DNA from 4 places in the Salmonella sp. GDC200615 genome. Region 1 is predicted to be linked to each of the others. Evidence: predicted binding sites of a transcription regulator. Region 1 holds the regulator's gene; each other region holds the start of a gene.

Region 1 (3,178 bases):
TTGATCTGTTGGTTGGCGTGGTGCCTATCGTCAACCTCGAGTGGATTCAGAAACTGATTCGCGACACCAGCGAGCGCGGACACTCCCGTGAAGCGGTGATGGATTCCGTGGTGCGTTCCATGGACGACTACATCAATTACATTACGCCGCAGTTCTCGCGTACCCATATCAACTTCCAGCGCGTACCGACCGTCGACACGTCCAATCCGTTCGCCGCAAAGGGTATTCCCTCGCTGGATGAGAGTTTTGTGGTGATCCATTTCCGCAATCTGGAAGGGATCGATTTTCCCTGGCTCCTAGCGATGCTCCAGGGCTCGTTCATTTCTCACATTAATACATTAGTGGTGCCGGGCGGCAAAATGGGGCTGGCGATGGAGCTGATTATGTTGCCGCTGGTGCAGCGATTAATGGAAGGCAAAAAAATCGAATAACCGTGGTGAAATGCCCGATGGCGCTACGCTTATCGGGCCTACGAGATAAAAACGGGTAGGCCGGATAAAGCCACGCCGCCATCCGGCATCACATGTTACGCCGCAATCACTTCATACGAATGGGTAATATTGACCGCTTTTTCCAGCATTAGCGCCACCGAGCAATATTTTTCCGCGGAGAGATCGACAGCGCGCGCGACGGCAGCCTCTTTCAGATCGCTGCCGGTAACGATAAAATGCAGATTAATGTGCGTAAACAGGCGCGGCGCGTCTTCCCGGCGCTCGGATGTCAGCTTCACTTCGCAGTTGGTGACATTCTGACGGCCCTTTTGCAGGATTGATACCACATCAATAGCGCTACATCCGCCAGCCGCCATTAATACCATCTCCATCGGACTCGGCGCTTTGTCACCGGAGTTACCATCCATTAAAATCTGGTGGCCGGAGGAGGACTCTCCGAGGAACGTGAGCCCTTCAACCCACTTTACACGCGCTTGCATATTTCGTAACTCCAATGTTTCAATTTTCCTGAAAGATTACGCGCATACAACAAAAGTCGCAATGGAAGGCGACCTGGGTCATGCTGAAGCGAGACACCAAGAGACACACGGCGAAAGCTATGCTAAAACAGACAAGATGCTACAGTAATACATTGACGTACTGCATGTATGCAGAGGACATCACATTACAGGCTACAATCTATTTTCGTAGCCCCCTTCCCAGGTAGCGGGAAGTATATTTTTGCAACCCCAGAGACAGTGCCGTTTTCTGGCTCTGGAGACAGCTTATAACAGAGGATAACCGCGCATGGTGCTTGGCAAACCGCAAACAGACCCGACTCTTGAATGGTTCTTGTCTCATTGCCACATTCATAAGTACCCGTCAAAGAGCACGCTGATTCACCAGGGTGAAAAAGCAGAAACGCTGTACTACATCGTTAAAGGCTCCGTGGCAGTGCTGATCAAAGATGAAGAAGGGAAAGAAATGATCCTTTCTTATCTGAATCAGGGTGATTTTATTGGTGAACTGGGCCTGTTTGAAGAAGGCCAGGAACGCAGCGCCTGGGTACGTGCGAAAACCGCATGTGAGGTCGCTGAAATTTCCTACAAAAAATTTCGCCAATTAATCCAGGTCAACCCGGATATTCTGATGCGCCTCTCTTCCCAGATGGCTCGTCGCTTACAAGTCACCTCTGAAAAAGTAGGTAACCTCGCCTTCCTTGACGTCACCGGGCGTATCGCTCAGACGCTGCTGAATCTGGCGAAACAGCCCGATGCCATGACGCACCCGGATGGGATGCAGATCAAAATCACCCGTCAGGAAATCGGCCAGATCGTCGGCTGCTCCCGCGAAACCGTTGGTCGTATTTTGAAAATGCTGGAAGATCAAAACCTGATCTCCGCGCATGGCAAGACCATCGTCGTCTACGGCACCCGTTAATTCCGTCAGAATGGCGCGTTTTATCATGCGCCATTTTTGTTTGCATCGATGTGGCGAAGACTGATTTATCACCCAGAGATTAATTACGCACTACGGCAAACGCTGGTGCTGTGTCTGCCTGTGGCTGTCGGTTTATTGATAGGCCAGCTACACCTGGGCTTGCTTTTCTCTCTCGTTCCCGCCTGCTGCAACATTGCAGGTCTGGATACCCCGCACAAACGTTTTTTTAAACGCCTGATCATCGGCGCGTCGCTGTTCGCCGGATGCAGTCTGGTAACGCAACTTCTGCTGGCGGAATCCATCCCCCTGCCGTTGATCCTGACCGGGCTCACGCTGGTGCTTGGCGTGACGGCGGAAATTAGCCCGCTTCACGCGCGGTTACTGCCAGCGTCGCTGATTGCCGCCATCTTTACCCTGAGTCTTGCAGGATACATGCCCGTCTGGGAGCCGCTGCTCATTTATGCGCTGGGCACGCTATGGTACGGCGTGTTTAACTGGTTTTGGTTCTGGCTATGGCGCGAACAGCCGCTGCGCGAGTCATTGAGTTTGTTATACCGTGAACTGGCCGATTATTGCGAAGCGAAATACAGCCTGCTCACCCAACATATCGATCCGGAAAAAGCGCTGCCTCCCCTGCTGATACGCCAGCAAAAAGCGGTCGATCTCATTACCCAGTGTTACCAACAGATGCATATGCTTTCGGCGCACAACAATAATGATTACAAGCGCCTGTTACGGGCTTTTCAGGAAGCGATGGATTTGCAGGAGCACATCTCCGTCAGCTTGCATCAGCCGGAAGAGGTACAGAAACTGGTAGAACGCAGCCATGCGGAAGAGGTGATTCGCTGGAATGCGCAAACGGTCGCCGCCCGTCTGCGCGTGCTGGCGGATGACATTCTTTATCATCGTCTGCCGACGCGCTTCTCCATGGAAAAACAGATTGGCGCTCTGGAGAAAATCGCCAATCAGCATCCTGAAAATCCGGTAGGCCAGTTCTGCTATTGGCACTTCAGTCGAATCGCCCGTGTGCTGCGTACTCAGCGGCCGCTGTACGCCCGCGACCTGATGGCCGATAAACAGCGTCGTTTGCCGCTACTTCCGGCGCTGAAAAATTATATGTCTCTTAAATCACCGGCGCTACGCAACGCCGGACGCATCAGCGTGATGATGAGCATCGCCAGTCTGATGGGCAGTGCGTTGCACCTGCCTAAACCGTACTGGATACTCATGACGGTGCTGTTTGTCACCCAAAACGGCTATGGCGCGACGCGCGTACGTATTCTGCACCGTTCAGTCGGAACGCTGGT
Region 2 (3,178 bases), 1.0 Mb from region 1:
CGGTGTACAGCAGATTTTGCGCTTTCAGGTTCGCGATCAGCCGCGCGTCGTTACCCGGCATCAGGTTCACTTCACAAATGCCCCAGTCGCTGTCGCTCTTTTCCAGTAAATGATGGGTAAAGAGCGCCTGGTGCGCGCGGTGAAACGCCCCGCAGCCCAGATGCACAATACGGGATACCAGACGTGATTTGTCCCAGTTTGGGCGGGCGACGGAAACCTGGGCGGTGGCGATATTCTGTTCCATTGCAAACTCCTGTCATTCGACGTCTTCGCCCGCGATCTCCGGGGCGAGGCATGTTGCTATTGCATTGAGTAGGGGAAATCGCATGACGCGTCGCGCCATGCGAAAGAAGGTTATTTGCTAAAGAAAGCGCGCTGGATAGCCAGTTCGACGCCGCGGACTTCCGCAAGCCCTTTCAGACGGCCAATGGCGGAATAACCCGGATTCGTTTTCTTCTTCAGATCGTCCAGCATCTGATGACCGTGGTCCGGGCGCATTGGGATCAGATCGTCGCTACCTTCGGCTTTACGACGGTGCTCTTCTTCCACAATCGCTTTAACGACTTCATACATATCCACATCGCCGTGCAAATGGGCGGCCTCGTGGAAGGTCTTCGGATTCTCTTCGCGCAGCGTAGAGCGCAGATGCGTAAAGTAGATGCGCGGACCAAACTGTTTGATCATATCAACCAGATCGTTGTCGGCGCGCACGCCGTAAGATCCGGTACACATGGTGAAGCCGTTCGCCATGCTATTAACGGTTTCCACCATCCATTGCATGTCTTCAATGGTAGAGACAATGCGCGGCAGGCCGAGAATAGGGCGCGGCGGATCGTCAGGGTGAACGGCCATACGCACGCCAACCTCGTCGGCAACCGGAATAATGGCTTTCAGGAAATAGGCAAAATGTTCACGCAGTTTTGCTTTATCGATATCTTTATACGTCGCCAGGTGTTGACGGAACTGATCCAGCGTATAGCCTTCTTCCGCGCCAGGTAAACCGGCAATAATGTTGCGGGTCAGACGTGCTTTGTCTTCCTCGCTCATGGTGGCGAAACGTCGCTCTGCCTGAGCAATTTCTTCTGCCGTATAGTCGGCTTCTGCTCCCGGACGCTTCAGGATATGCAGTTCGAACGCGGCGAATTCAATCTGGTCAAAACGCAACGCTTTTGAACCATCCGGCAATACGTATTCCAGATCCGTACGTGTCCAGTCCAGCACCGGCATAAAGTTATAGCAAACCGTATAGATACCGCATTGCGCCAGGTTACGCAGCGTTTGCTGGTAGTTTTTGATCCATAAATCGTACTGACCGGTGTGGGTTTTGATATCTTCGTGGATAGGTACGCTCTCTACCACAGACCACTCCAGACCCGCCTCTTCAACGATAGCTTTACGTTTCTGGATCTCGTCTATCGACCAAATTTCTCCATTCGGGATATGGTGTAACGCCGTTACCACGCCGGTTGCGCCAGCCTGGCGTACATCTGACAGCGTTACCGGGTCGTTAGGTCCGTACCAGCGCCAGGTTTGTTTCATATCTCGTTTCCTCTTCTTGCGATAACGTCTTCGTGGTTGACCCATTGCCAGCCAACATCGAAACGTGCTTTGTAAACCCGTTCTGACCCCTAAATTCAACCAAAATTTTTCTCATGTCAACCTTATTGTCTAAATTGGCTAACCAAATCACAAATATCATCATTCACGGTCTGCCAATTTTATTTATTTGATCTGTGCCAATTTTTGCTGGGTGAAAAGCATTCACCATTCAACTTGAAATGAGTTGATGTATTTATTTCAAGAATATTAAGGGCGGGAGTTGCCGCCAGATTTTGACCGGTCCGGATGAGAAAATATTGATTGGTCAACCAATTTTTGTGATTTCAGTTTTCCCGCTACAGGTCAGACGGCGCGGAGCTAATGTTTTTTAACGAGGCTTTATCATGAAGATGACAAAATTAAGATGGTGGATTATCGGCCTGGTCTGCGTAGGGACCATCGTAAACTACCTGTCCCGTAGCTCGCTTAGCGTTGCGGCGCCAGCGATGATGAAAGAACTCCATTTTGATGAGCAACAATATTCCTGGGTGGTGAGCGCCTTCCAGCTTTGTTACACCATTGCGCAGCCGATCACCGGCTATTTGATGGATGTCATCGGACTGAAAATCGGCTTCTTTATCTTTGCCTTGTTATGGTCGCTGATCAACATGGCGCACGCGCTGGCCGGCGGCTGGATAAGTCTGGCATTTCTGCGTGGTCTGATGGGGCTAACCGAAGCGTCAGCGATTCCGGCCGGGATTAAAGCCAGCGCCGAATGGTTCCCGACGAAAGAACGCGGTATTGCGGGGGGACTGTTTAATATCGGTACTTCGATTGGCGCGATGCTGGCGCCGCCGCTGGTGGTCTGGGCGATGCTGACCTTTGCTGATAGCGGCATCGGTACTGAAATGGCGTTTGTGATTACCGGTGGGATCGGCGTGCTGTTCGCCATCACCTGGTTCCTGATTTATAACTCGCCAAATAAACACCCGTGGATCACCCACAAAGAGCTGCGTTATATCGAAGACGGCCAGGAAAGCTATCTCCAGGACGATAATAAAAAACCGGCCGTTAAAGAGATCGTTAAAAAGCGTAACTTCTGGGCGTTGGCGATTACCCGTTTTCTGGCTGACCCGGCATGGGGAACGCTGAGTTTCTGGATGCCGCTGTATCTGATTAACGTGATGCATCTGCCGTTAAAAGAGATCGCCATGTTTGCCTGGCTGCCGTTCCTGGCGGCGGACTTTGGCTGCGTTGCAGGCGGTTTCCTGGCGAAGTTCTTCATGGAAAAGATGCACATGACCACGATCAATGCGCGTCGTTGTAGCTTTACCATCGGCGCTGTTTTGATGATTTCGATCGGTTTTGTCAGCATTACGACTAACCCGTATGTCGCCATTGCATTGATGAGTATTGGCGGTTTTGCGCACCAGACGCTGTCTACCGTCGTGATTACCATGAGCGCTGACCTGTTCAAGAAAAATGAGGTCGCGACGGTTGCCGGTCTGGCAGGATCTGCGGCATGGATGGGACAGTTAAGCTTCAACCTGTTTATGGGGGCATTGGTCGCTATTATCGGTTACGGCCCGTTCTTCATTGCACTCAGTCTGTTCGATATTATCGGCGCCATCATCCTGTG
Region 3 (3,178 bases), 700 kb from region 1:
TCTCTACAACTGTGACCACTTTGTCTACCCGGAGCATCTGCTGGGGAATATCCACCAGCACAGCATCAAAACCTTAAATAATAGCGAGCGGGCTATTGCGTTTGGCGAGGCCAAGCGGGAGACCCTGACCGCCGATTGTCGTCGCTGTGACTACCGCTTTGCGTGTCATGGCGGCTGTCCGAAGCATCGCTTTGCCGTCTCGCCGTCCGGTCATCCTGCGCATAATTACTTGTGTGCGGGCTATAAACATTTTTTCCAGCACGTTACGCCGTATATGAATGTCTGGCGGGAGCTGCTGGCGCAAGGCTATCCGATGGCATCGATCATGCGCTGGCTGGCGCAGGACGCGCGTAAAGACACAGGAGCCGTCAGTCGTAACCATCTCTGTCCCTGCGGCAGAGGCAAAAAATATAAAAAATGCTGTGGTAAAGCATAGCTAACGTGGCGATGACGATTTGTTGAGCCTACACCGACTCCGGTCTCGTAGGCCCAACAAACATCGTAATGCGCTGTGGTTAGCCTTTTTTCCCACCGTACTGCGCGAACCATTCCAGCATTCTTTGCCAGCCGTCTTTCGCTGAGGCTTCGTGGTAGCCCGGACGATAATCGGCATTAAACGCGTGCCCTGCATCGGGATAGACCACGATTTCCGCCTTCGCATTAGCGGCGCGTAGCGCCTGACGCATGGTTTCCACGCTCTCCTGTGGAATACTGGTATCCTGCCCGCCGTATAAACCCAGTACCGGCGCGTTAAGATCGGTGGCGATGTCAACGGGATGCTTCGGCGAATTGAGTGACGTGTCGCCCACCAGCTTGCCGTACCACGCTACCGCCGCTTTTAACTGAGGGTTGTGCGCGGCGTACAGCCAGGTAATTCGGCCTCCCCAACAAAAACCGGTGATCATCAGCCTATGCGCATCCCCGCCGTTGCGCGAAGCCCAACTGGCGACGTGATCCAGGTCGGCAAGGACTTGCGAATCCGGTACTTTAGCCACCAGCCCGCTCAATAATGTGGGTATATCGGCGAAATCATTGGGGTCGCCTTCGCGGAAATAGAGTTCTGGCGCGATAGCGAGATAGCCTTCCAGCGCCAGTCGTCGGCAAATATCGCGAATGTGTTCATGTACGCCAAAAATTTCCTGTACCACAATGACCACAGGCAGCGCGCCGTCGCTCGCTTTTGGTCTGGCGTAATAGGCTGGCATATCGTCGCCCTGAGAGGGGATCGACGTTATCCCCGCGCTAATGGCCCCATCAGGCGTATGAATCATCGTAGGGGCAAGTGGGGAAGCTGCAGGTGCAAAGCCGGATGGATGTGTCGTTGTCATGGTATTCTCCGTACCCTTAAAAAATAGCGCAATCTTAACTATAGACAGTGTGTAACAAACCACATTGCCTTAAAGCGGCTATCTTTTGTGCAATGCCTGGCGATATTGATTATTTATTGTGATGAACATCACTTTTTAATGGTAAGCGAGTGCAATTGTTTTACGTCATAGTGATGGCTGTCACGAAAATATCTTTATGCCTTAGGTAAAGTGTCTCTTTGCTTCTTCTGACAAACCCGATTCACAGAGGAGTTTTATATGTCCAAGTCTGATGTTTTTCATCTCGGCCTCACCAAAAACGATTTACAAGGGGCCCAGCTCGCCATCGTCCCTGGCGATCCTGAGCGTGTGGAAAAGATCGCCGCGCTGATGGATAAGCCGGTTAAGCTGGCATCTCACCGCGAATTCACCTCCTGGCGCGCTGAGCTGGATGGCAAAGCAGTTATCGTTTGCTCTACCGGTATCGGCGGCCCGTCTACCTCTATTGCCGTGGAAGAACTGGCGCAACTGGGTATTCGTACCTTCTTGCGTATCGGCACCACGGGGGCTATTCAGCCGCACATTAACGTCGGCGACGTTCTGGTAACGACCGCATCCGTACGTCTGGATGGGGCGAGCCTGCATTTTGCGCCGATGGAATTCCCGGCGGTTGCCGACTTTGCCTGCACCACTGCGCTGGTTGAAGCCGCGAAATCGATTGGCGCCACGACTCACGTTGGCGTAACCGCCTCTTCCGACACTTTCTATCCGGGTCAGGAACGTTACGACACCTATTCTGGCCGCGTTGTTCGTCGCTTCAAAGGCTCTATGGAAGAGTGGCAGGCGATGGGCGTGATGAACTACGAAATGGAATCCGCTACGCTGTTAACCATGTGCGCAAGCCAGGGTTTACGCGCAGGTATGGTGGCGGGCGTTATCGTCAACCGTACCCAACAAGAGATTCCGAATGCGGAAACGATGAAACAAACTGAAAGCCACGCGGTGAAAATCGTCGTGGAAGCGGCCCGTCGTCTGCTGTAATTCTCCTCTCTTTTGCAAAGGCCGACGCGTTCGGCCTTTTCTTTTTGCGTGGCGCCTCGCAGGAAATCCCTTTTAAACTGGACGTTTATACAGCACAATTCTATTTTGTGCAGGACAGTGTGGTTCCAGGAGAGGTGTTGTGAATATTACTCTTATGATAAGCGCCGTCGTGGCGCTGGCGGCTGGGGCGGTGATTGGCTGGCTGGCGACGAAAGCGCACGCCGATCAAATCCGCGTCGATCTTATCGAAGAACGGCGTGAGCTGGATATCGAACTTAGCGCGGCCCGGCAGCAATTAGCGCAAGAAGCGCACTGGCGCAGTGAATGCGAGTTACTTAATAACGAACTGCGTAGCCTGCACAGTATCAATACCTCTCTGGAAGCCGATCTGCGTGAAGTCACGACCCGTCTGGAAGCGACTCAACAACACGCGGAAGACAAAATCCGTCAGATGATCAACAGCGAACAGCGTTTAAGCGAGCAGTTTGAAAATCTGGCGAACCGTATTTTTGAACACAGTAATCGTCGCGTAGACGAACAAAACCGACAAAGCCTGAATAGCCTGCTGACGCCGCTGCGTGAGCAACTGGACGGTTTTCGCCGCCAGGTTCAGGAGAGTTTTGGCAAAGAAGCGCAGGAGCGGCATACGCTGGCGCACGAAATTCGTAATTTGCAGCAGCTTAACGCGCAAATGGCGCAGGAAGCGATCAACCTGACGCGCGCCCTGAAAGGGGACAATAAGGCGCAAGGAAACTGGGGCGAAGTTGTGCTGGCGCGGGTGCTGGAGGCATCCGGACTGCGTGAAGGCTACGAATACGAAACCCAGGTCA
Region 4 (3,178 bases), 660 kb from region 1:
TGGTTACAGGTCGTTAACTTCCATGAAAGACATAGATACACTCATCAGCAACAATGCACTATGGTCAAAAATGCTGGTGGAAGAGGACCCCGGATTTTTTGAGAAACTGGCGCAAGCGCAAAAACCGCGCTTTCTATGGATTGGATGTTCCGACAGCCGCGTTCCCGCAGAGCGTTTAACCGGGCTTGAACCGGGCGAATTGTTTGTTCACCGTAATGTGGCTAACCTGGTTATTCACACCGATCTGAACTGTCTCTCCGTGGTTCAGTATGCGGTAGATGTTCTGGAAGTTGAGCATATTATCATTTGCGGCCACTCCGGTTGCGGCGGTATCAAGGCTGCGGTAGAAAACCCTGAGCTGGGCTTGATTAATAACTGGCTGCTGCATATCCGCGACATCTGGCTTAAACATAGCTCGCTGTTGGGAAAAATGCCCGAAGAGCAACGTCTGGACGCGCTCTATGAATTGAACGTCATGGAACAGGTCTATAACCTGGGGCATTCCACCATTATGCAGTCAGCGTGGAAACGCGGTCAGAATGTGACCATTCACGGCTGGGCGTACAGTATCAATGATGGCCTGCTGCGCGATCTTGACGTCACCGCCACCAACAGAGAAACGCTGGAGAACGGCTATCATAAGGGTATTTCCGCCCTAAGTCTGAAATACATTCCCCACCAATAAGCCATTAGCTATAGGCCGGATAAGTCGCTTTAGCGACGCCATCCGGCATTTCTGCGCTTACTCGTCCAGCAGCACCACTTTACCAACATACGGTAGATGGCGATAACGCTGAGCGTAGTCGATACCGTAACCGACTACAAATTCGTCCGGAATCGAAAAGCCAACGAACTCAACCGGCACGTCCACTTCGCGGCGAGAAGGTTTATCCAGCAGCGTACAAATCGCCAGCGATTTCGGCTCGCGCAGGCCCAGGATTTCACGGACCTTCGACAGCGTATTACCGGAATCAATAATGTCTTCGACAATCAGCACGTCTTTACCACGAATATCTTCATCCAGATCTTTGAGGATTTTCACGTCGCGTGTGGTGGACATGCCGCTACCATAACTGGAGGCGGTCATAAAATCGACTTCATGAGGAACCTGGACTTCACGGCACAGGTCCGCCATAAACATAAATGAGCCACGCAACAGACCTACCAGCACCATTTCACTGCCGCTGTCTTTATAACGTTCGGTAATCTGACGACCCAGCTCGGCAATACGTGCTTTGATCTCCGCTTCGGGGATCATGACTTCAACAGTATGTTTCATATTTATAACCATATGATTTAAAAACAAATCACTCAATGCCGGTGACTAATAACGCCGCATTGACGCGCAAGGCACGTAGTATAACAGCAAACGTATTCATTCGCGGCATTTGATAAGAAAGCTCATTTTGTGATGACGATCACACATGTTAATTCCTATACTTAATTGCTACTAAAAAATTAACAATTTGGGATGGTGTCTTTTTATGGCAGAAAATAACGCACGATCGCCACGATTACTCGTGACGCTGACGGCCCTCTTTGCAGCACTTTGTGGGCTGTATCTTCTTATCGGAGGTGTCTGGCTGGTTGCTATTGGCGGTTCCTGGTACTACCCCATCGCGGGCCTCGTGATGCTGGTTGTGGCCGGATTGCTATGGCGCAGTAAACGTGCCGCACTGTGGCTGTATGCCGCCCTGCTGCTGGCGACAATGATTTGGGGCGTGTGGGAAGTCGGGTTCGACTTCTGGGCGCTCACGCCGCGTAGCGATATCCTGGTGTTTTTCGGCATCTGGCTAATATTGCCGTTTGTCTGGCATCGGCTGGTGGTTCCTTCCAGCGGCGCAGTGGCGGCGCTGGTCGTGGCGCTGCTGATTAGCGGCGGCATTCTGACCTGGGCCGGCTTCAACGACCCGCAGGAGATCAACGGTACGCTTCGCGCCGACGCCACGCCCGCCGCAACAAGTTCGTCGATCGCCGACGAAGACTGGCCGGCCTATGGACGTAATCAGGAAGGCCAACGCTATTCGCCGCTGAAACAGATCACTGCGGATAACGTTCACCAACTGAAAGAAGCGTGGGTCTTCCGCACCGGCGATCTGAAACAACCCAACGATCCGGGCGAAATCACCAACGAAGTGACCCCGATTAAAGTCGGCGATACGCTTTATCTGTGTACAGCTCACCAGCGTCTGTTCGCGCTGGACGCCGCCAGCGGTAAAGAGAAGTGGCATTTTGATCCTCAGTTGAAGACCGATTCGTCTTTCCAGCATGTGACCTGCCGCGGCGTCTCTTATCATGAGGCCAAAGCGGATACCGCCTCGCCGGAGGCCATCGCCGACTGTCCGCGCCGTATTATCCTCCCGGTCAACGACGGTCGCCTTTTCGCGGTGAATGCCGAAACCGGCAAGCTGTGTGAAACCTTCGCCAACAAAGGCGTCCTGAATCTGCAAACCAATATGCCGGATACCACGCCGGGACTGTATGAACCGACGTCGCCGCCGATTATCACCGATAAAACAATTGTCATTGCCGGTTCGGTCACGGATAACTTCTCTACCCGCGAAACGTCCGGCGTTATCCGTGGTTTTGATGTTAATAGCGGTAAACTCATGTGGGCCTTCGATCCGGGGGCGAAAGATCCGAACGCGATTCCAGCCGATGAGCACGCTTTTACCTTTAACTCGCCGAACTCCTGGGCGCCTGCCGCCTATGATGCGAAACTGGATCTGGTCTATCTGCCGATGGGCGTGACCACGCCGGATATCTGGGGCGGTAACCGCACGCCGGAGCAGGAACGTTATGCCAGCTCCATCCTGGCGCTGAATGCCACCACCGGGAAACTGGCCTGGAGTTATCAGACCGTCCATCACGATCTGTGGGATATGGACCTGCCGGCACAGCCGACGCTGGCGGATATTACCGTTGACGGTACTACCGTTCCGGTTATCTATGCGCCAGCGAAAACCGGTAATATCTTTGTGCTGGACAGACGTAATGGCGAGCTGGTCGTGCCCGCCCCGGAAAAACCGGTCCCGCAGGGCGCGGCAAAAGGCGATTACGTCGCCAAAACTCAGCCGTTCTCTGATTTAACCTTCCGCCCGAAAAAAGATCTCTCCGGCGCGGATATGTGGGGCGCGACCATGTTCGACCAACTGGTGTGCCGCGTCATGTTCCACCA

Evidence for each region. The regulator CRP, encoded in region 1, controls carbon source genes, mostly activating them, when cyclic AMP is high. The targets are predictions, from matches to a motif close to ATGTGANNNNNNTCACAT.
Region 2: a site for CRP is predicted at 1,725-1,742, ahead of uxuA (mannonate dehydratase). Genes of this name have one in related genera too.
Region 3: a site for CRP is predicted at 1,445-1,462, ahead of udp (uridine phosphorylase). Genes of this name have one in related genera too.
Region 4: a site for CRP is predicted at 1,407-1,424, ahead of hpt (hypoxanthine phosphoribosyltransferase). Genes of this name have one in related genera too.

What each region holds. Positions count from the first base shown of each region.
Region 1 is NZ_CP192247.1:415,279-418,456, reverse strand. It holds gene ACQ29O_RS01865 (phosphoribulokinase) at 1-431, shown strand, start outside; gene ACQ29O_RS01860 (OsmC family protein) at 527-931, opposite strand; gene crp (cAMP-activated global transcriptional regulator CRP) at 1,239-1,871, shown strand; gene ACQ29O_RS01850 (YccS/YhfK family putative transporter) at 1,920-3,178, shown strand, end outside.
Region 2 is NZ_CP192247.1:4,037,997-4,041,174, reverse strand. It holds gene ACQ29O_RS19575 (fructuronate reductase) at 1-244, opposite strand, end outside; gene uxuA (mannonate dehydratase) at 355-1,539, opposite strand; gene ACQ29O_RS19565 (MFS transporter) at 1,944-3,178, shown strand, end outside.
Region 3 is NZ_CP192247.1:4,372,511-4,375,688, reverse strand. It holds gene ACQ29O_RS21210 (anaerobic sulfatase maturase) at 1-436, shown strand, start outside; gene ACQ29O_RS21205 (dienelactone hydrolase family protein) at 516-1,328, opposite strand; gene udp (uridine phosphorylase) at 1,587-2,348, shown strand; gene rmuC (DNA recombination protein RmuC) at 2,488-3,178, shown strand, end outside.
Region 4 is NZ_CP192247.1:1,074,784-1,077,961, reverse strand. It holds gene can (carbonate dehydratase) at 23-685, shown strand; gene hpt (hypoxanthine phosphoribosyltransferase) at 743-1,279, opposite strand; gene ACQ29O_RS05035 (glucose/quinate/shikimate family membrane-bound PQQ-dependent dehydrogenase) at 1,485-3,178, shown strand, end outside.